3 regions of the Leclercia pneumoniae genome follow, and region 3 is predicted to be linked to each of the others. Evidence: riboswitches for the same ligand, from Rfam matches in the RefSeq annotation. Region 3 holds a riboswitch; each other region holds the start of a gene.
The links. Region 3 has a riboswitch for thiamine pyrophosphate ahead of thiB (thiamine ABC transporter substrate binding subunit). Riboswitches for the same ligand answer to the same signal wherever they lie in the genome.
Positions count from the first base shown of each region.

Region 1 (7,285 bases), 470 kb from region 3:
GGAAATGCCATGTCCATCTACAAACAGCAGGTCAGGTTTTTGTGAGAGTTGCTCCCACGCTGCCAACAGCGCGGGATATTCGCGAAAAGAGAGGAAGCCCGGAATATAGGGCATGGTGGTGGCAATACGCGCAACCTTGTACTCCACCAGCTCTAACGACGGATACTTCAGTATCACCATCGCCGCCCGCGTCACTTCGCCACCCTGCTCAAATCCGACATCTGCCCCGCCAATGTACTGCGGAGGATCCGTATCCAGACGATCCTCTCGAATCACTGATGAGGCCAGTTCAATTTGCTGAGCGCGTAGCGACGCGAGATCCATAACCACTCCTTAAATATGATACTGCGCAGAAAGCCGGTGCACCGCCTCCACAAATACGCCTGCATGCTCAGGCGGTACATCCTGATGAATACCGTGGCCGAGGTTAAAGACGTGGCCTTCACCTTGGCCGAAACCAGAAAGTATAGTCGACACTTCTTCTTCAATACGCGCAGCCGGCGCATAGAGCATGGAAGGATCCATATTGCCCTGTAGCGCGACTTTGTCGCCCACGCGACGACGCGCATCGGCGATATCGGTGGTCCAGTCGAGGCCCAGCGCATCACAACCGGTCTCCGCCATGGCTTCAAGCCACTGTCCGCCGCCCTTGGTAAACAGAGTTACTGGTACGCGACGACCTTCGTTTTCACGCAGCAGGCCATCCACAATTTTGTGCATGTAATAGAGCGAGAATTGCTGGTAGTCACGACCGGTAAGCACGCCGCCCCAGGTATCGAAAATCATCACCGACTGGGCACCCGCTTTAATCTGCGCATTGAGATAGAGGGTGACGCTCTTCGCCAGCTTGTCGAGCAGTGCGTGCAGGGCTAACGGATCGGCATACATCATCTTTTTGATCAGGGTAAAGGCTTTGCTACTACCGCCTTCTACCATGTAGGTCGCCAGCGTCCACGGGCTACCGGAGAAGCCAATCAGGGGCACTTCCCCCTTCAGCTCACGACGAATCGTTCGCACTGCGTTCATCACATAACCCAGCTCTTGCTCCGGATCCGGGATGGGCAGGTTATCGATGTCGGCTCTGTTTTTAATCGGAGAAGAGAAGCGTGGACCTTCACCGGTTTCGAAATAGAGGCCAAGGCCCATCGCATCCGGAATGGTCAGAATATCCGAGAAGAGGATCGCAGCATCAAGCGGATAGCGGCGCAGCGGCTGGAGGGTCACTTCGCAAGCCAGCTCGGCATTTTTGCACAGCGACATAAAATCGCCGGCCTGAGCACGGGTGGCTTTGTACTCTGGCAGATAACGGCCAGCCTGGCGCATCATCCATACCGGGGTGATATCAACGGGTTGGCGCAGCAGCGCACGCAGATAACGATCGTTCTTCAGTTCGGTCATTGTTGCAGTTCCTTAAGCGTCATGGCCTCAGTGTATCACGTCATTCATACTCGGCCCGACACATTGCCACGGTATCTTCTATCAGCCGACGCGCCACCGTTCCCGCTGGGGGTAACAAGGGCAGATCGTCATAGCGATACCAGCTGGCGTTCAGCAGCTCTTTCGGGTCAATCACGATCTCACCGTCGTCATAGTCAGCCATGAACGCGGTCATCAATGACATGGGGAATGGCCACGGCTGCGAGGTGACATAGCGAAGATTTTTAACCGTGATCCCGCTCTCCTCCATCACTTCACGCGCCACCGCCTGCTCCAGGGTTTCGCCCACTTCAACGAACCCGGCAAGCACGGTATGTATTCCGTTACGGTGACGGGCATGCTGCGCCAGCAGGATGCTGTCTTCCCGCCGGATAGCGACAATAATGCACGGCGCAATCTGTGGATAGTAGCGCTCGCGGCAGTGGCTACAGAGCATTGCCCACTCGGTTTTGCTCGGCTGCATGGTATGCCCACAGTAGCCACAGAACTTATGTGAACGATAAAATTCCGCCAGTTGCACACCGCGTCCCGCCAGTTGAAACAGGCCGACATCCTGATCAATCACCTGACGAACCGATCCCATATCCTGACGGCGATGTTGTTGGATCAACCACACAGGATCGCCCTGCCATTCGCCGATCTGCAGTGCGTGTTGCCCCACAAGATCGAAATTTCCTGCCTCACCGTGTGGTAATTCCCCGGCAGGCAACCATAATTTTTGTTCATGGCTGACGATCCACCAGCCGCGATCTAATTTTTCAATAATACGATCCATATCTATTGCACTACCTTCGCTTCACAGGCATGTTGGTAACATTATCATTACATTTTTGGGTGGGCAGCTTTTAATCTTAACCTTGCGGAGTCAAACATGCTAAACCAGCTAGAAAGCCTGACAGAGCGCGTTGGAGGTAGTAATAACCTGGTCGATCGCTGGCTACACGTGCGCAAGCATCTTCTTGTTGCCTACTACAATCTGGTTGGCATTAAGCCTGGCAAAGAGTCGTTTATGCGCCTGAACGAGAAGGCACTCGATGATTTTTGTCAAAGCCTGGTGGATTACCTGTCCGACGGTCATTTTAATATTTATGAACGTATTATCGGTGAAATGGAAGGCGATACCCCGGTATTAGCCGCCACCAAAATTTATCCGCAGCTGGAAGCTAACACCCAGCAGATAATGGATTACTACGATTCCACGCTTGAGAACGCTATCGATCATGATAACTATCTTGAGTTTCAGCAGGCGCTGTCCGACCTGGGTGAAGCACTGGAAGAGCGCTTCACGCTAGAGGATAAGCTGATCGCACTGGCACTGGATAACGATCTGACCGCCAGCAACGAAGATCACATCGCCCGGCCTGCTTGAGTTATTAGCCGTTAGCGCGTAATTTATCTACACCGCTTCTGCACTGCAGAAGCTTTTTCTTGTCGGAGTGCCCAGAGCGAAAGCCGGGCTGAGACCGTTAATTCGGGATCCGCGGAACCTGATCAGGCTAATACCTGCGAAGGGAACAAGAGTCAATCTGCTGTCGCATCGCCCCCGGGCGATCGTCTCTCTTGCTTCATCCGTCGTCTGACAAGCCATGTCCTTCACTTTTGGAATGAGCTATGTCTGCAACTAAACTGACCCGCCGCGAACAACGCGCACAAGCACAACACTTCATCGACACGCTGGAAGGCACCGCGTTTCCGAACTCTAAGCGTATTTACATCACCGGCTCGCAAGCCGATCTTCGCGTCCCGATGCGTGAAATTCAGCTTAGCCCAACGCTTATTGGTGGCAGCAAAGAAAATCCGCAGTTCGAGGAAAACGAGGCCGTACCGGTGTATGACACCTCCGGCCCGTACGGCGATACCGATATTGCCATCGACGTACAGAAGGGACTGGCAAAGCTGCGCCAGCCATGGATTGAGGCGCGTAACGACAGCGAAGCGCTGACTGTTCGCAGTTCACATTACACCAACGAGCGTCTGGCCGACGACGGTCTGGATGAACTGCGCTTCACTGGCCTGCTGACGCCAAAACGAGCCAGGCCAGGCAAATGTGTCACTCAGCTGCACTATGCGCGCCAGGGCATTGTCACGCCAGAGATGGAGTTCATTGCCATTCGCGAAAACATGGGTCGTGAGCGCATTCGCAGTGAAGTCCTGCGCCACCAGCATCCGGGCGAAGGTTTTGGTGCGCATCTGCCGGAGAACATCACCCCCGAATTCGTGCGTGACGAAGTGGCGGCGGGCCGGGCGATCATCCCTGCCAACATCAACCACCCGGAATCAGAGCCGATGATCATTGGCCGCAACTTCCTGGTGAAGGTTAATGCCAACATCGGTAACTCTGCGGTCACCTCTTCCATCGAAGAAGAGGTAGAGAAACTGGTCTGGTCTACGCGCTGGGGTGCAGATACGGTGATGGATCTCTCAACCGGCCGCTATATTCACGAAACCCGCGAGTGGATCCTGCGTAACAGTCCGGTGCCGATTGGTACCGTCCCGATTTATCAGGCACTGGAAAAGGTGAACGGCATTGCCGAAGACCTTACCTGGGAAGCGTTCCGCGATACCCTGCTGGAGCAGGCCGAACAGGGCGTGGATTACTTCACCATTCACGCTGGCGTGCTGCTGCGCTACGTACCGATGACCGCCAAACGCCTCACCGGCATCGTCTCGCGCGGCGGCTCCATCATGGCCAAGTGGTGCCTCTCCCATCATCAGGAAAACTTCCTCTACGAACACTTCCGCGAAATCTGCGAAATCTGCGCGGCGTACGATGTTTCGCTGTCGCTGGGCGACGGTTTGCGCCCTGGATCCATTCGCGATGCCAACGACGAAGCGCAGTTCGCCGAGCTGCACACCCTGGGCGAACTGACCAAAATCGCCTGGGAGTATGACGTGCAGGTGATGATTGAAGGCCCGGGTCACGTGCCGATGCAGATGATCCGCCGCAACATGACCGAAGAACTGGAGCACTGCCACGAAGCGCCGTTCTATACCTTAGGGCCGCTGACCACCGATATCGCACCGGGTTACGACCACTTCACCTCGGGCATTGGCGCAGCGATGATTGGCTGGTTCGGCTGCGCGATGCTCTGCTACGTCACGCCGAAAGAGCACCTTGGCTTGCCCAACAAAGAGGATGTGAAACAGGGGCTTATCACTTACAAAATTGCCGCGCACGCTGCAGACCTGGCGAAAGGCCACCCGGGGGCGCAGATCCGCGATAACGCGATGTCGAAGGCGCGATTCGAGTTCCGCTGGGAAGACCAGTTCAACCTCGCGCTCGACCCTTTCACCGCCCGCGCTTATCACGACGAAACCCTGCCGCAGGAGTCGGGCAAAGTGGCGCACTTCTGCTCCATGTGTGGCCCGAAATTCTGCTCAATGAAAATCAGTCAGGAGGTGCGTGACTACGCTGCCGCGCAGACCATCGAAGTGGGGATGGCAGACATGTCAGAAACCTTCCGCGCCAAAGGCGGCGAAATCTACCTCAAAAAAGAGGAGGCATAATGTACCAGCCCGATTTCCCAACGGTGCCCTACCGGCTAGGGCTTTATCCGGTGGTCGATAGCCTTGAGTGGATTGAGCGCCTGCTGGATGCTGGGGTTCGCACCCTTCAGCTGCGGATTAAAGATAAGCGCGATGACGAGGTAGAGGCCGATGTGGTGGCCGCCATTGCGCTCGGGCGGCGCTATGATGCCCGCCTGTTTATCAATGACTACTGGCGGCTGGCGATAAAGCATCAGGCTTATGGTGTGCACCTGGGCCAGGAAGATCTGGAAACCACCGATCTGAATGCCATTCGCCACGCAGGGCTGCGTCTGGGCGTCTCCACGCACGATGATATGGAGATCGACGTGGCGCTGGCCGCCCGTCCCTCTTACATCGCACTGGGCCACGTCTTCCCCACGCAAACCAAACAGATGCCCTCAGCACCGCAGGGACTGACCCAGTTGGCTCGCCATATTGCCCGCCTGGGGGACTACCCCACCGTAGCCATCGGCGGTATTAGCCTCGAGCGCGCCCCGGCGGTGCTGGAGACTGGCGTAGGCAGTATCGCGGTCGTAAGCGCCATCACCCAGGCTGCAGACTGGCAAGCCGTTACCGCACAGCTTCTGAAGCTGGCAGGAGTGGGCGATGAATGATCGCGACTTTATGCGCTATAGCCGCCAGATATTACTGGAGGATATCGCCATTGATGGGCAGCAAAAGCTGCTTGCCAGCCGGGTACTGATTGTCGGTCTGGGCGGGTTAGGTGCGCCAGCGGCCCTTTACCTGGCGGGAGCCGGGGTCGGCACGCTGGTGCTTGCCGATGATGACGAGGTGCATCTCAGCAATCTGCAGCGGCAAATCCTTTTTACCCCTGACGATCTCAACCAGCCCAAGGCAGAGATAACCCGTCAACGGCTCCATCAGTTGAACCCAAATATCGAATTGATCGCGCACCAGGCGCGGCTAAGCGGACAGAGCCTGCAGCATGAAGTCGCCCTGGCCGACGTGGTGCTCGACTGTACCGACAACATGTCCACCCGCCAGGCAATCAATGCTGCCTGCGTGTCGCTCGATACGCCGTTAATCACCGCCAGTGCCGTCGGCTTTGGTGGGCAGATGATGGTACTCACGCCACCCTGGGCGCAGGGATGTTATCGCTGCCTGTGGCCGGACGATGCCGAGCCTGAACGCAACTGCCGCACGGCGGGTGTGCTTGGCCCGGTCGTGGGGGTAATGGGTACGCTGCAGGCGCTGGAAGCCATCAAACTGCTTAGCGGAATCAACACCGGACATAACGCGCTACGCCTGTTCGATGCGCGTGCCGGCAGCTGGCGGCAGTTGGCCTTGCAGCGCGCCAAGGGCTGCACCGTCTGTGGAGGGCAACATGCGCATTCAGTTTAATGATGAGCCGATGCAGTGCGTAGAGGGGTTAACGGTTGCCGCCCTGCTAGACCAGCTGCGTCAGCTTAAGCCGGGCGTGGCCCTGGCACTTAATCAACAGATCCTGCCGCGCGAGCGGTGGGAACATCAGCAGGTGAGCGAAGGCGATCACATCCTGCTTTTTCAGGTCATCGCAGGAGGCTGAATGTTACGTATTGCTGATAGAACCTTTGAATCACATCTGTTTACCGGAACCGGAAAATTTGCCTCGTCCCATCTGATGGTGGAGGCTATCCGCGAAAGCGGCAGCCAGCTCGTTACGCTGGCGATGAAACGGGTGGATCTGCGTAACCACAGCGACGCAATCCTCGCCCCGCTGCTGGAGGCCGGGGTGACGCTATTGCCCAATACCTCCGGTGCCAAGACCGCCGAAGAGGCCGTATTTGCCGCGCAGCTGGCGCGTGAAGCGCTGGGCACAAGCTGGCTCAAGCTGGAGATCCATCCGGATGCCCGCTGGTTGTTACCCGATCCTGTCGAAACGCTAAAAGCCGCAGAGATGCTGGTAAAACAAGGATTTACCGTGCTGCCTTACTGCGGCGCGGACCCGGTGCTCTGTAAACGGCTGGAAGAGGCGGGCTGTGCGGCAGTCATGCCGCTGGGGGCGCCGATTGGCTCGAACCAGGGGCTGGAGACCCGCGCGATGCTGGAGATCATCATCGAGCAGGCCACCGTACCGGTGGTGGTAGATGCCGGCATCGGCGTCCCAAGCCATGCCGCCCAGGCGCTGGAGATGGGTGCCGATGCGGTACTGGTCAATACGGCGATTGCCGTTGCCGACGACCCGGTGCTGATGGCCCGCGCCTTCCGCCTGGCGGTAGAAGCAGGCCTGCTGGCTCGTCAGTCTGGCCCCGGTTCACGCAGTATGCTGGCGCAGGCCACCAGCCCGCTCACCGGCTTTCTGGAGGCGCGGTGATGAAGA
Region 1 is NZ_CP071383.1:209,386-216,670, reverse strand. It holds gene nfi (deoxyribonuclease V) at 1-324, opposite strand, end outside; gene hemE (uroporphyrinogen decarboxylase) at 334-1,398, opposite strand; gene nudC (NAD(+) diphosphatase) at 1,439-2,212, opposite strand; gene JZ655_RS01005 (Rsd/AlgQ family anti-sigma factor) at 2,309-2,806, shown strand; TPP riboswitch at 2,860-2,968, shown strand; gene thiC (phosphomethylpyrimidine synthase ThiC) at 3,049-4,944, shown strand; gene thiE (thiamine phosphate synthase) at 4,944-5,579, shown strand; gene JZ655_RS00990 (HesA/MoeB/ThiF family protein) at 5,572-6,327, shown strand; gene thiS (sulfur carrier protein ThiS) at 6,311-6,511, shown strand; gene thiG (thiazole synthase) at 6,512-7,279, shown strand; gene thiH (2-iminoacetate synthase ThiH) at 7,279-7,285, shown strand, end outside.
Region 1: linked by a shared signal. The riboswitch ahead of thiC (phosphomethylpyrimidine synthase ThiC) and the one ahead of thiB (thiamine ABC transporter substrate binding subunit) in region 3 are both predicted to bind thiamine pyrophosphate.

Region 2 (7,285 bases), 2.1 Mb from region 3:
ATCCGGCCCTACCGCCTCACGCACGGCGGCGCAGGCTTTAACATCCATTTTGGGGTTCGGGGCGAAGGAGACCGGCGGCATCCAGGTGTGTAGCTTGATCGCTTTGTAACCGCGCGCCACCAGTTTTTCGGCAAAGCTGGCGTACTCCTCCGGGGTGGAGAGGCCACCCGGCAGGTCATCACCGCACATGGTGCTGCCGTAGGCCGGCACTTTATCGCGATAACCGCCCAGCAATTTCCACACCGGCATATTCAGTTTGCGTCCAATCAGATCCCACAGCGCCTGTTCAACGAAGCCCAGCGCACGCTCGCTAAGCTGATGGGCGCTGCCGCGCTGCCAGTGCGCCAGGTCCTGCCAGATGCGCTCGCGATTAAACGCATCCTGGCCGATCATCACCTTGCGAAAGAAGGTGTTGACCACAAAAGGGCGCACCACTTCCGGCGGTGCAAACGCGTACCCTTGGGTGCCATCGTCTGCGGTAATCGTCAGCATCGCCATTTTTGCCAGGCTCTCTGGCCCCGGGTGCGAATGCCCGGCGGTGTCAGAGACGCGGCGCGTGGGATACTGGAAGACGGTGACATTGACAGATTCGATTTTCATTTTCAGTCCTTAAAACTACAGAGGTTCAGAGCGACTTTGTATTTTGAAAAGCTGTTTCGAAAGTAACTTTAAGCGCAAAATTCGTCCGCTGCCTTAGACAAATTCCGCTAAGCATCGGCCATTTTTTGGGCATATGCACGGCAACGAGTGACAGTTTTCACAAAAGAAAGGTGAACTGTGATGTCGATCGGGAAGGATGTTTGAATGAAATGAAAAGCAGTTTCGAGCAACCCTCTTCCCGTCGGGAAGAGGGTCTGGAGAGGGGTATCAGGCGATGGTGACCTTGCTGTCCAGGTAGACATCCTGCACGGCGTTGATCAGCTTCACGCCGTCGGCCATCGATTTCTTAAAGGCTTTGCGGCCCAGAATCAGCCCCATACCGCCCGCACGCTTGTTGATAACCGCCGTACGTACCGCGTCGGCCAGGTCGGTCTCGCCGCCTGCAGCACCACCAGAGTTGATCAAGCCAGCGCGGCCCATATAGCAGTTCGCCAGTTGGTAACGGACCAGGTCAATCGGGTTATCGCTGGTCAGCTTGCTGTAGACCCGTTCGTCGGTATACCCGTAATTCACCGCCGTATAGCCACCGTTATTTTCGGCCATTTTCTGCTTCACGATATCCGCACCAATGGTCGCCGCCAGGTGGTTGGCCTGGCCGGTAAGGTCGGCAGATACGTGATAGTCGGTGCCCTCTTTTTTGAACGCATTGTTACGCAGATAGGCCCACAGGACGGTGACCATCCCCAGCTCGTGCGCACGTTCAAAGGCGCTTGAGATCTCTTCGATCTGGCGACGCGACTGTTCAGAGCCAAAGTAAATGGTCGCCCCTACCGCCACGGCCCCCATATTGAAGGCCTGTTCCACGCTGGCATACAACGTCTGGTCATATTCCGTAGGATAGCTCAGGGTTTCGTTGTGGTTGAGTTTCACAAGGAAAGGAATGCGGTGCGCATAGCGGCGCGAGACGGAGGCCAGCACGCCATAGGTGGAGGCCACGCAGTTACAGCCCGCTTCGATCGCCAGTTCCACAATATTCTTCGGATCGAAATAGAGTGGATTAGCGGCAAACGACGCCCCGGCAGAGTGTTCCACCCCCTGGTCTACCGGCAGGATAGAGAGATATCCGGTGCCACCAAGACGCCCGGTGTTATACAGCGTCTGCATATTGCGCAACACCGCAGGCGGGCGGTTGTTATCGATCATCACGCGATCGACGTAGTCGTGGCCAGGCAGGTAGAGGTTGTCGGCTGGAATGGTCATACAACGGTGCTGTAACAGGCTATCGGCATCTTTGCCAAGCAGCTGCGTAATATCAGTCATAACTTTGCTCCCCTATGTGCCGACGTCATGTCGGCGCGTGTCTTCCGGACCCATGTTTTTATGGGCAGGGTAAGCCTGGTCCCGACTGAACATCTTTGCCACTTTTAAGACCGATTTTCAGGACAATCTGCTGGCACGATTCGGGTACGGCAGCGTGACACGCCGCCGTTATGCACTCTCGCCCTACCACCAGGCGTGGAAATGGTGGACCGGGCCGATGCCTTGCCCGACTTCCAGGGTATCTGCCTGGGCCAGGGCGCGGGAAAGCCAGTGCTTAGCCTCCTGTACAGTGCTGGCCCAGTTCTCATGGCGGGGCCGCAAGGCCGCCAGCGCAGCCGAAAGAGTACAGCCGGTCCCGTGCGTGTTTTTGGTGTGTACCCGCGGGGCGGTGAAACGCAGTTCGCCGTCGCGCGTGAATAACCAGTCGGGACTTTCTGCATCATCCAGATGACCGCCCTTCATTAACACGGCCTCGCAGCCCAACGCCCGTAGCGCTCTGCCCTGCTCTTTCATCTCTTGCTCGCTGCGCGCATGGGGAGCATCGAGCAACGCCGCAGCCTCCGGCAGGTTCGGCGTAATAAGCGCGACCTGCGGCAACAATTTGTTACGCAGGGTCGCAACCGCCGAGGGAGAGAGCAGCGGATCGCCGCTTTTCGCCAGCATTACCGTATCCAGCACCACGCTCTTGACCTGATGTCGCCGGAGTTGTTCCGCCACCGCTTCCACAATATCCGTCTCTGCCAGCATGCCGATTTTAGTGGTGTCGATGCGAACATCACTGAAGACCGACTCCAGCTGCGCCGCCACAAAATCGGGTTCGATGCGGTAGACCGACTGCACCCCACGGGTGTTTTGCGCCACCAGCGCGGTAATGACCGAGCAGCCGTAAGCTCCCAGCGCCGAAAAGGTTTTCAGATCGGCCTGGATACCCGCTCCACCGCTGGGATCGGTGCCGGCGATAGTCAGTGCATTAATCCGTTTCATGCCGCCCCCTCCAGGTGCCAGATGGCATCAAGGAACGCAGTGGCGAAGCTGCCGGGCCCCTGGCTTGCCTGAGCGGCTTCGCTTCCGGCACGTTTCATCAGGCCGCAGGCCGCGGCAACGTTATCAAGCCGATCGCCAGGCAGGGCACAGCTGGCCGCCACCACCGCAGAGAGCGCGCAGCCTGTCCCCACTACGCGGGTCATTAACGGATCGCCGCCGGTGACCTCCTTCGTGCGTTGGCCATCGGTGATGTAATCCACCTCTCCGGTCACGGCCACGATGGCGTGCATCTGCCGCGCCAGCGCCTGTGCCGCAGGCAGCGCGCTGCTGGCGGTATCGGTGGTATCGACCCCGCGTCCACCGGCGCTTATGCCGGCGAGGGCCATAATCTCAGAGGCATTGCCGCGAATGGCGGCGGGTTTGAGCGCCAGCAGTTGCTGGCAAAATTGCGTGCGAAACGCCAGTGCGCCTACGGCTACGGGATCTAAGGTCCAGGGCTTACCCGCTGCCCGCGCACTCTCGACGGCCAAACGCATCGCCTGAGCACGGGGCACCGTCAGGGTGCCGACATTGATCAGCAGCGCATCGGCAATCGCAGCGAACTGCTGGGCTTCTTCGGCCTCAATCACCATCGCGGGCGAAGCGCCAAACGCGAGCAGTACGTTGGCGGTGAAGGTTTGCACCACATCGTTCGTCATACAATGGGTCAGCGGTGCGCGGTCGCGGAAGTGGTTAATAAGAAGGTGTTCGGGCAGGTCAGGCTGCATGTTATCGCTCCTGCCTTGCGTGAAGAAGCGATAGCCGTGAAGGGCATCTGACTTCCCTACGCTGGCATTATCCAGATCAGGTGGTACGGGTATTTCTCAGCCTTCACAAAGAAGGGCACCCCGAGTCATTTAAATCATTACGTTGCAATTACTGTGCGTAAATCGCTATTCAGAATACTGCCTCTGCGGCGCTGAAATCTACTGATTTAACGTTTTCGCCTATTTCCGTTGCGCTTAACTGATTTTGTAAAGGTTCGGTAAAACCGTCAATTTGCACCTCATCAGACCACCCGACAACCCCAGGTACCATGCGGGTTTCGCGTACCTTTCTTCTATTTATGTATCCAGTAATAAAACGTTAAACAATTAACCATTGAGCCCCACGAAAAAAGGCTCTATATTGGCCGCGATTTTTGCCACGTTTCTCATTTTTCTTAACTAATGATTCAATCGGGGCCGCCTGACGTGCCGCGGTTGTAGGAGTGATATGATGACGGATAAAGTCCGTATTGATACTTTGAATGCCTCTACTTTCAATAAATCCAACGAGACCTACCTGGCCCGTCAGGCCGAAATGGAATCCAATGTCAGAAGTTATCCGCGTAAACTGCCTTTAGCGATCACAAAGGCGGACGGCGTATGGGTAACGGATGCGGATAATAAAGAGTATCTTGATTGTCTGGCAGGCGCCGGTACCCTGGCGCTGGGTCACAACCATCCTGACGTACTGAAAAGCATCCAAAGTGTTATTACCAGCGGCTTGCCGTTACATACCCTGGATCTGACAACGCCGTTGAAAGACGCGTTCTCTGAATACCTGCTCTCCCTGCTGCCGGGCGAAGGCAAAGAGTACTGCCTGCAATTTACTGGCCCATCCGGTGCCGATGCCGTTGAGGCAGCGCTGAAGCTGGCGAAAAAAGTCACCGGTCGTAGCGGCATCATTAGCTTCTCGGGCGGCTATCACGGCATGACTCACGGTGCACTGTCCGTGACCGGTAACCTCTCTCCGAAAGAAGCGGTTGACGGCATGATGCCTGAAGTTCAGTTCATGCCTTACCCGCATGAGTACCGCTGCCCGCTGGGTATTGGCGGTGAAGCTGGCGTGAAAGCACTGACCTACTACTTCGAAAACCTGATCAACGACGTTGAGAGCGGCGTGCGTAAACCTGCTGCCGTGATCCTGGAAGCCGTTCAGGGCGAAGGTGGCGTGAACCCGGCGCCGGCCGAGTGGCTGCAACGCATCCGTAAAGTGACTCAGGAACACGGTATCCTGCTGATCCTCGACGAAGTGCAGGCAGGCTTTGCCCGTACCGGTAAATTCTTCGCCTTCGAACACGCGGGTATTGAGCCAGACATCGTCGTGATGTCAAAAGCAGTGGGCGGCGGTCTGCCGCTGGCCGTGCTGGGTATCAAAAAGCAGTTCGACGCCTGGGCTCCGGGTCACCATACCGGTACCTTCCGCGGTAACCAGCTGGCGATGGCAACCGGCCTCACCACCCTTAAGATCCTGAAAGAGCAAAACATCGCTGACAAAGTCGCTGCACAGGGTGAATGGCTGAAAGCGAAGCTGGTTGAGCTGCAGAAACGTTATCCGGTTATCGGCCACGTTCGCGGCCTGGGCATGATGATCGGTATTGAGATCGTTAAGCCAAATGAAGCCGCCGATCAGCTGGGTTGCTTCCCGGGCGATGGCGAGCTCTCTGCCCTGATTCAGAAGAAGTGCTTCGAAGCGGGTCTGATTCTGGAGCGCGGTGGCCGTAACGGTAACGTTGTGCGTCTGCTGCCTTCTCTGCTGATCAGCGATCAAGAGCTGAACGTATTCCTGGATAAATTTGAGCAGGCGCTGCTTGCTGCGGGCGTTCGCCCGGCTTAACCGAAGACGAGAGATAAGATGTCAGATGTAAACCCGATTTTGTCGTCCTCGGCGCAAAGCATTGAAGCCTATCAGCAGGCGATTTCGCAGAGCACCGAAGCGGTAAAGCAGTGGCTACAGCAGCCGGAAATGTACAAAGGCAGAACGGTCGCGGAACTGCGTGACCGTATCCAGCTGGATTTCAGCCCGCAGGGGCTGGGCAACGAAGCCGCTATTGCGCGCGCCGTTGAATACTTCCTGAAGGACAGCCTGGCCGTGCATCATCCCCAGTGCGTTGCACACCTGCACTGCCCGAGCCTGGTGGTGAGCCAGGCGGCGGAGATCCTGATCAACGCCACCAACCAGAGCATGGACTCCTGGGATCAGAGCCCGTCCGCCACCATCATCGAGATGAAACTGATCGAGTGGCTGCGTACTCAGGTGGGCTACCAGGCTGGCGACGCGGGTGTCTTCACCAGCGGCGGCACCCAGAGCAACCTGATGGGGCTGATGCTGGCGCGTGATGCTTTCTTCGCGCGTCAGGGCCACTCCATTCAGCAGGATGGGCTGACAGGCGATCTGCGTAAAATTCGCGTTCTCTGCTCCGACAGCGCCCACTTCTCTGTGCAGAAGAATATGGCGCTGATGGGTCTGGGTTACCAGTCCGTACTGCAGGTGAAAACCGACCAGTACGCGCGTATGGATCTGAACGATCTGAAAGCGAAGCTGGCGCAGTGTGAAGCCAACGGCGAGCAGGTGATGGCGATTGTAGCCACCGCCGGCACCACCGATGCAGGGGCCATTGACCCGCTGCGCGAGATTGCTGAACTGGCGAAAGCACAGCAGATTTGGGTGCACGTGGATGCCGCCTGGGGCGGCGCGCTGCTGCTCTCTGAAAAGCATCGTCATTATCTCGACGGTATTGAGCTGGTTGACTCCGTCACGCTCGACTTCCATAAGCAGTACTTCCAGACCATCAGCTGCGGTGCTTTCTTGCTGAAAGAAGCGCGTCACTATGAGCTGATGCGTTACCAGGCCGCTTACCTGAACTCTGAGTTTGACGAAGAAGCAGGCGTGCCTAACCTGGTCTCTAAGTCGCTGCAGACGACCCGTCGTTTCGACGCGCTGAAGCTGTGGATGAGCCTGGAAGCGCTGGGACAGAAGACCTATGCCGCGATCATCGATCATGGCGTAACCATGGCGCAGGACGTTGCCGCCTGGGTTGATGGCCATAAAACGCTGGAGCTGGTCATGAAGCCGCAGCTGGCGAGCGTGCTGTTCCGTTTCCGCCCTGAAGCGGCCATGGACGACGCGGCAATCGCGCTGCTGAACCAGAAAATCGGTGATGCGCTGCTGGAGTCTGGCCGCGCAAACGTCGGCGTGACCGAGCACAATGGCATCACCTGCCTGAAGCTGACGCTGCTGAACCCAACGGTGACGCTGGAGGATGTCAAAGTCCTGCTGTCGCTGGTTGAGCGTACAGCGCTGGAAATTCTGGCGAAGTAATCTCCGGCCCGGCAGGCAGAACCTGCCGGGCTTTTTTTAGCGCCCCGCCCACCAGAGGCGAAGTTTCATTCCCCAGTAGCTGCTCCAGCCGGTTGTCGTACCGACTACATTTCCTTTCGACACTATCACCAGCGTCGGCGTTACGCTCACTTGCCACTGGCGTGATAGCGCCCCGCTCGCGTCATTCACTACCGGCATGGTCAGGCGTTTCTTTGCCATCCAGCGCGACAGTTGTCCGTCATCTCCCGAACGCAAC
Region 2 is NZ_CP071383.1:2,828,586-2,835,870, forward strand. It holds gene JZ655_RS13780 (mandelate racemase family protein) at 1-600, opposite strand, end outside; gene fbaB (class I fructose-bisphosphate aldolase) at 868-1,920, opposite strand; gene thiD (bifunctional hydroxymethylpyrimidine kinase/phosphomethylpyrimidine kinase) at 2,104-2,904, opposite strand; gene thiM (hydroxyethylthiazole kinase) at 2,901-3,671, opposite strand; TPP riboswitch at 3,708-3,804, opposite strand; gene JZ655_RS13800 (diaminobutyrate--2-oxoglutarate transaminase) at 4,159-5,544, shown strand; gene JZ655_RS13805 (pyridoxal phosphate-dependent decarboxylase family protein) at 5,563-7,029, shown strand; gene JZ655_RS13810 (protein disulfide oxidoreductase) at 7,066-7,285, opposite strand, start outside.
Region 2: linked by a shared signal. The riboswitch ahead of thiM (hydroxyethylthiazole kinase) and the one ahead of thiB (thiamine ABC transporter substrate binding subunit) in region 3 are both predicted to bind thiamine pyrophosphate.

Region 3 (7,285 bases):
TGTTTCGTGAACTGTTTGCGCAGATCATCGAGGCAGGGCAGGCGGGGGGGCGCTATGCCGAGCTGCTGGCAATTAACCTGCTGGAGCAACTGCTGCTCAGACGTATGGAAGCCATCAATGAATCCCTTAACCCGCCGCTGGATCACCGGGTGCGCGATGCCTGCCAGTACATTAGCGATCATCTGGCGGACAGCCAGTTTGATATTGCCAGCGTAGCCCAGCATGTCTGCCTGTCGCCGTCACGCCTCTCGCATCTGTTCCGCCAGCAGTTGGGGGTGAGCGTGTTGAGCTGGCGCGAAGATCAGCGTATCAGCCAGGCCAAGCTGCTGCTCAGTACCACCCGCATGCCGATCGCCAGCGTCGGGCGCAATGTCGGGTTTGAGGATCAGCTCTATTTTTCTCGCGTCTTTAAGAAATGCACCGGCGCCAGCCCCAGCGAATTCCGGGCAGGTTGTGAATAAAGCGTAAAAAAAGATAAACGACATGGCGCAAGTCTGTTCACACCCGGTAAACTATTCAGACAATTGATGTCTTGACGCAGCAGGCGGCTCTTCGCAGAATCCCTGCTTCGTTATCTGACCGGAAAAGTTATGCAGGCATTGCTGGAACACTTCATCACCCAGTCCGTTACTTACTCCCTCATTGCCGTTGCGCTGGTGGCTTTTCTGGAATCGCTGGCGCTGGTCGGGCTGATCCTCCCCGGTACGGTGATGATGGCTGGTCTTGGCGCGCTGATAGGTAGCGGCGAGGTTAATTTCTGGCAGGCCTGGCTGGCGGGCATTATCGGTTGTCTGCTGGGCGACTGGATCTCGTTCTGGCTGGGCTGGCGTTTCAAAAAGCCGTTGCATCGCTGGTCTTTCATGAAAAAGAACAAAGCGCTGCTGGATAAAACCGAGCATGCCCTGCATCAACACAGCATGTTTACGATTCTGGTGGGACGTTTTGTTGGCCCGACGCGTCCGCTGGTGCCCATGGTGGCTGGCATGCTCGATCTGCCGATCAAAAAATTCATTGTGCCAAATATCATTGGCTGCCTCTTCTGGCCGCCATTCTACTTCTTGCCTGGCATTCTGGCCGGAGCGGCTATCGATATTCCTGCAGGTCAGGATAGCGGCGGCTTTAAGTGGTTACTGCTGGCAACGGCATTGCTGCTTTGGCTGGCGGCCTGGCTCTGCTGGCGTCTTTGGCGCAGCACCAGGGCTAACGTCGATAAGCTGAGCGCCTGGCTGCCGCGATCGCGATTACTGTGGCTGGCACCCCTGCTGCTGGGCGTGGCGGTGGTGGCGCTGGTGGCGCTTATTCGCCACCCGCTGATGCCCGTCTATGGTGAGATTCTGTTGAAGGTCGTGAGCCGTTAACCGCGCGCAATGCCCAGCAGATGCGAGGCGCTGGCGTCGCCGCTAAGCAGCACGCGGGTCTCACCGTCCCAGGCGATACGCCCGTCAGCCACGACTATCGAACGTCTGGCGATGCGGGCCGCATCTTCCACGCTATGCGACACCATCAACATGGTGAGCTGCTGACGCTCGCAGACCTCTTTGACCAGCAATAGCATCTCCTGACGCAGAGCAGGATCGAGGGCGGAAAAGGGTTCGTCCAGCAGTAATATCGGCTGTTCTCGCACCAGGCAGCGCGCCAGAGCAACGCGCTGGCGCTGCCCCCCGGAAAGCTCTCCTGGCAACCTGTCTAACAGATCGCTAATGCCCATCTGGCCGGCGATGGCCGCAAGTTTGCGCTGTTGATCGACATTGAGCTTCAGGCCAGGGTGCATCCCCAGCCCGATGTTCTGCCGAACGCTCAGGTGGGTAAATAGGTTGTTTTCCTGGAACAGCATCGACACCGGGCGCCGGGAAGGGGGCGTCCAGGTGTGATCGCGGTTTTCTATCAAGATTGTCCCGCTGGCGGGCTGCAGAAAACCGGCGATCAGATTGAGCAGGGTGCTTTTCCCCGCACCGCTTGGGCCGAGAATGGCAACCGACTCTCCCTGCGGCACAGAGAGAGTAAAACGCATCGGCAGGTGCTGGTAAAGCCAGGTCACATCAGTCAGTTTTAGCATCACGCCCCGGAAGTTTTTCAATAACGGTAAACAAGGCAAAGCAGAGCATCAGGAGCAGAAGCGCCGTAACGGCTCCGTCCTGGCTGCGATAGGAGCCAATCTGCTGATAGAGCCAGAACGGCAGGGTGCGGAAATCGTCATTGCCAAACAGTGCCACCACCCCAAAATCACCAATCGAGAGTACGCAGGCAAAGGCCAGCGCCTGCGCCAGTGGGCGTTTCAGGGCGCGCAGTTCCACCACCTTTAGCCGTTGCCACCCCTGCATCCCTAATGATCCGCAAAGCAGCGTATAGCGGGCGCTGAGGTCGCGCATCGGGTTTTCCAGAACCTTGAGGGCATAAGGGATGGCCATCAGCGCATTGGTAAAGATGACAATGCCGTCCGCCGAGGCGGGTAGCCCGACGGTGCGGGTAAACAGCAGGAAAAAGCCGGTCGCCAGTACGATGCCGGGCATCGCCAGAATCAGCATGCCGCTCAAATCCAGCAGCTGTCCTGCGGCGGTGGCCTGCCGGGCATAGAGCTCACGGCTGCTCCAGAGGAGCATCATGGTCAGGATCACGCAGAGCAGGCCGGCGCCTGCGGCAATGCGTAGCGAGGTCGTTAACGCCTGCCAGAGCACCGGCTGTTGCAGCACGCTGAAAAGATTCCCGTTAAGGCCATCCACCACGACCGCCAGTAGCGGCGGCAGCAGCAGCAGCAGTGCCAGCGTAATCAGCAGCGCGTCTGTCAGACGGCTACGCAGGCTGTCCTGGGGATCGCGCCAGCCGCTGAGCTGACTTGTGCCTACGGCGAGGGCTTTGCCCAGACGCTGGCTCAGTAAGACCAGAGCCAGACAACAGACCATCTGAATGATCGCCAGCAGCGCCGCCCGGCCAGGATCATAGTCATAGCTCAGGGCCTGGTAGATAGCCAGCTCAATGGTAGTAGCCTGCGGCCCGCCGCCGAGTGAGAGCACAGTGGCAAAACTGGCGAAGCAGAGCATAAAGATTAGCGCGGCAGTAGGGAGGATCTGGCGGCGTAGCCATGGCCATTCAACAAAACGGAAGAAGGACCAGCCGCGCATATTGAGCTGGGCGGCAAGCTGGCGTTGCTCGCCGGGAATGTTCTCCAGCGCCTGTAAGAGCAGGCGGGTGGCCATGGGCAAATTAAAGAAGACGTGGGCCAGTAAGATCCCCTGCAAGCCATAGGGAGAGAAGCGCCAGTTCAGCCCGATCGCTGCACAAATTTGGGCCAGCCAGCCCTGACGGCCATAGACGCTGAGTATGCCAAACACGGCGACCAGCACGGGCAGTATCAGCGTCATGGCGCACAGGCGCAGCAGGGCTTGCCTGCCGGGAAAACGACGGCGATACAGCGCACGCGCCAGCAAAATGGCGGGCGCGACGGAGAGCAGGGCTGACAAAAAGGCCTGCCAGAATGAGAAGCGTACGACGTGCCATAAATAACTGTCGTGCCACAGCGCAGAGACGTCGGCGTCGGGCGCACTGAACCATAGCGACAGAAAGGCGCCCAGAGCGACAGCCACCAACAGCGTGGCGGCCGTCAGCCCCGGTATGAGCCAGCCCGCGATTAACGGCTGACGGCGCGTTGCCATTCACTTACCCAGCCAGCACGCTTATCCGCAACCTGTTGCGGGGTGAACTCCAGCGTATTTTTCGGTTTGACCAGGCTATTAAAGCCCTCAGGCAGCGCAACATCGGTCACCGGGTACATCCAGTTACCGGTCGGGATTGCCTTCTGGAAGGCCGGCGAGACCATAAACTTCAGGAACTGCTCTGCCAGTTCTGGCTGTTTGCTGGCTGCGGTGCGGGCAGCCACTTCCACCTGCAGGTAGTGTCCTTCTGCAAAGTCAGCGGCAGCATAGTTCTCTTTTTTCTCTTCGATGATGTGATAGGCCGGGGAGGTGGTATAGCTCAGCACCAGGTCCCCTTCTCCTTTCAGGAAGAGCCCGTACGCTTCGCTCCAGCCTTTAGTGACGGTCACCGTTTTGGCAGCCAGTTTTTGCCAGGCTTCCGGGGTTTTATCGCCATAGACTTTCTGCATCCACAGCAGCAGACCGAGACCCGGCGTGCTGGTGCGGGGATCTTCATAGATCACGCGCCATTTTTGATCGCTTTCAACCAGCTCTTTCAGGCTCTTCGGTGGGTTTTGCAGTTTGGTTTTGTCGTAAACGAAGGCGAAGTAACCATAATCGAAAGGCACAAAGGTGTCATTTTTCCAGCCACCCGGCACAGTCACTGCATCGTTTGGGACATTACTTTTGGCAAACAATCCGGTCTGGGTGGCCGCATTGAGCAGGTTGTTATCCAGCCCCAGCACGACGTCGGCTTTGCTGTTTTTACCTTCCATGCGCAGCCGGTTGAGCAGGGAAACCCCGTCTTCCAGCGCCACGAACTTCAGTTCACAATTGCAGTCGGCTTCAAAGGCTTTTTTGACCACCGGGCCAGGGCCCCAGTCAGCGGCGAAGGAGTCGTAGGTATAGACCGTCAGCACGGGTTTAGCGAAAGCAGGCAGCGCCAGCAGGGCCAGCAGGGGAAGAGCTTTTTTTAACACTTTGCACCTCAATGTTGAGTGGCAAAGGATTTTGAGTGACAGCCTCAAATCCCTTCGCCGGCGTTATCCGGATCAGGTTCGACGGGTATTTTCTCAGCACACGCTTTCGCGCAGCACCCCGTTGAGAACGGCAGTATTGTAATGATTTGGTGAATATTACGAAAGTGTTATGGCTCCGGCGGCGCAAACCACGCCGATTTAAAGTCAAACCAGCCAAGCGTGTTCATCCGCAGACCACGCATACTGCGCTGACCCTGAATCATCAGCCAGTGGTGAATAAGCGGTACCATCGCTTGCTGTGCCAATAGATGCTGGCACCACACCGCGAGGTTCATCTCACCCGCCCGCCACTTGGCGGCGTCTTGCTGCCAGTCGCGGGGAATGCAGTTTTGCAGCAGCGGCACCTCATACAGGTGCGAGAAGAGCGAGAAATCGAGCGGCAGAGTAAAGTTCACGCTATTTAGCCAGATATCGCTAACGATATCGCCGCGATGCCACTCGTCATAATCCACTTCCACTATTTCCAGTTTTACCCCTTCGGCGGCCAGCATAGCGCTCATCATTCTGCCGATGACCCGGTGTTCAACGTGTTCACGGTAGTAGGTCAGGGTAATGCTCTCAAGACCTGCAGGTTTTTCGCCACATCCCGGCCGGGCATGGTGCCAGCGAGGCAGCAAGCCCCAGGCGGGGAACCAGTAAGTCTGGTACTGCGCTTCCGCCTGATAGATCAATTTAGCGGGAGAGAGGATCTGGTTGATCCACTGACGGACCTCCTGGCTGGCACCGCGTCGGGATCGCGCGTCGAAGAGCAGGTAATAGCACCCCTCTTCCAGACGGCTCTCTACCGCTTTCTCCCCTTCGGTCGGCCCCTCAAGCGTCAGCCCTGGACTCAGCTCTTCACTGATATCGGGTAATACCCAGACGTTTACTTCATCGATCAGCGCGCGATAGCCAAAGTAATCGTCAAAGGCCTGAATCTTTAACTGATTATTGTTATTGCGCACCACCGCATAGGGGCCTGTCCCCACGGGTTGGCTGGCAAACTTAGGCATCGATTCCCATTCACGCGGCAGAATCATTGAGGGGACGTAACCCAGCAGCCACGGCAGCCAGCGGTCTGGTTCAGAGAGGTGAATATCCAGCGTCCACGCGGTAGGAGACTGAACGCTAACGATGTGGGAATAGAGCGGCAACATTCTGGCGCGCTCGAGCGAGGCAATCACGTCGCTCATCTCCAGTTCACGGCCATGATGAAAATGGATGCCGGGCCGTAAAAAAAAGCGCCAGTGAAGGGGGGCAATCTGCTGCCAGTGATGCGCGATATCGGCTTCCAGTTCCCCGTTTTCCTCATTTATGCGGGTTAGCCCGCTGAAGATTTGCCGCGCCATGTGGGTCTCGGATCGACGTAATGCGCTACCCGGCAACAGGTTTTTCATTGGCCGATAGTAGAGGACGCGCAGGATATGCTTCCCCTGGCGGAAACTGCGGCCCAGATGAGAAACCAGCATCTGCCGTACCGCAGCTTTATCGCCGACTAACTGCACCAGTTGATCGATCCGATCCTGCTCCAGTAGGTCTTCGGCCCGCTGTTGCTGTAGCGCTAGGCCGGTATACAAAAACGTGAGGCGCGAGCGTTTACCGCGTCCGGCTTCGGCCTCCCAGTTCAGCCAGCCCTGCTGCTGCATCGTATTGAGCAGGGTACGCATATGGCGGCGCGAACAGTTAAGCAGCGCGGCCAGTTCACTGAGGGTAGTATCCTGGGTCTGGCCTTCACAGCATTGCCACAGGCGGATGAATTGTTGTTGCAGGCGACCAGAGGCCATAAAAGAGGAACTCCTGACAAAAAATCAGCAATTTATTAATCCCTATATTAAGCCAATAATTCTCTTCGATGAAGCGAGGAGGTGAATATGAGGAAGTCGACCGCACGTCAGTTTTTCCAACAGTACTTTGCCGCGACAAAGGGAGTGTCCTGGCTGGCCCGCCAGTGTGAAGCACAACGGTTCAAAATACTGGAAGAGTTGATGCAGTGGGACGTTACAACGCCGACTTCTGAACGCTGACTCGCCTCGATCATGTGTGACTGAGTATTGGTGCTAATCACCACGCCAGCAGTTATTATCTGCTGGCTTTTTTCATTTCTTTTGCGCTTAAGGATAGGGTCATGCTCTGGTTAATGACGATGGGTCGCCGCCTCAACGGTGTCTATGCCGCGTTTATGATAGTGGCGTTTATGATGGGCGTCGCCGGCGCGCTGCAGGCTCCGACCTTAAGCCTGTTCCTGAGTCGTGAAGTCGGGGCGCAACCTTTCTGGGTAGGGTTGTTCTACACGGTCAATGCCATCGCCGGGATTCTGGTCAGCCTGTGGCTGGCGAAGCGCTCCGACAGTCAGGGCGACCGGCGTAAATTGATCCTCTTCTGCTGCGCCATGGCCATTGCTAACGCACTGCTGTTTGCATTTAACCGCCATTACATGACTTTGCTTACCTGCGGGGTTCTGCTGGCGGCGCTGGCGAACACCGCCATGCCACAGCTCTTTGCCCTGGCCCGTGAATACGCCGACAACTCCGCGCGGGAAGTGGTAATGTTCAGTTCGGTGATGCGTGCTCAGCTCTCGCTGGCGTGGGTAATCGGCCCGCCGCTGGCCTTTATGCTGGCCCTCAATTACGGCTTTAC
Region 3 is NZ_CP071383.1:681,575-688,859, forward strand. It holds gene araC (arabinose operon transcriptional regulator AraC) at 1-461, shown strand, start outside; gene JZ655_RS03195 (DedA family protein) at 591-1,358, shown strand; gene thiQ (thiamine ABC transporter ATP-binding protein ThiQ) at 1,355-2,056, opposite strand; gene thiP (thiamine/thiamine pyrophosphate ABC transporter permease ThiP) at 2,040-3,650, opposite strand; gene thiB (thiamine ABC transporter substrate binding subunit) at 3,626-4,609, opposite strand; TPP riboswitch at 4,641-4,740, opposite strand; gene sgrR (HTH-type transcriptional regulator SgrR) at 4,777-6,432, opposite strand; gene sgrT (glucose uptake inhibitor SgrT) at 6,520-6,672, shown strand; gene JZ655_RS03225 (sugar efflux transporter) at 6,774-7,285, shown strand, end outside.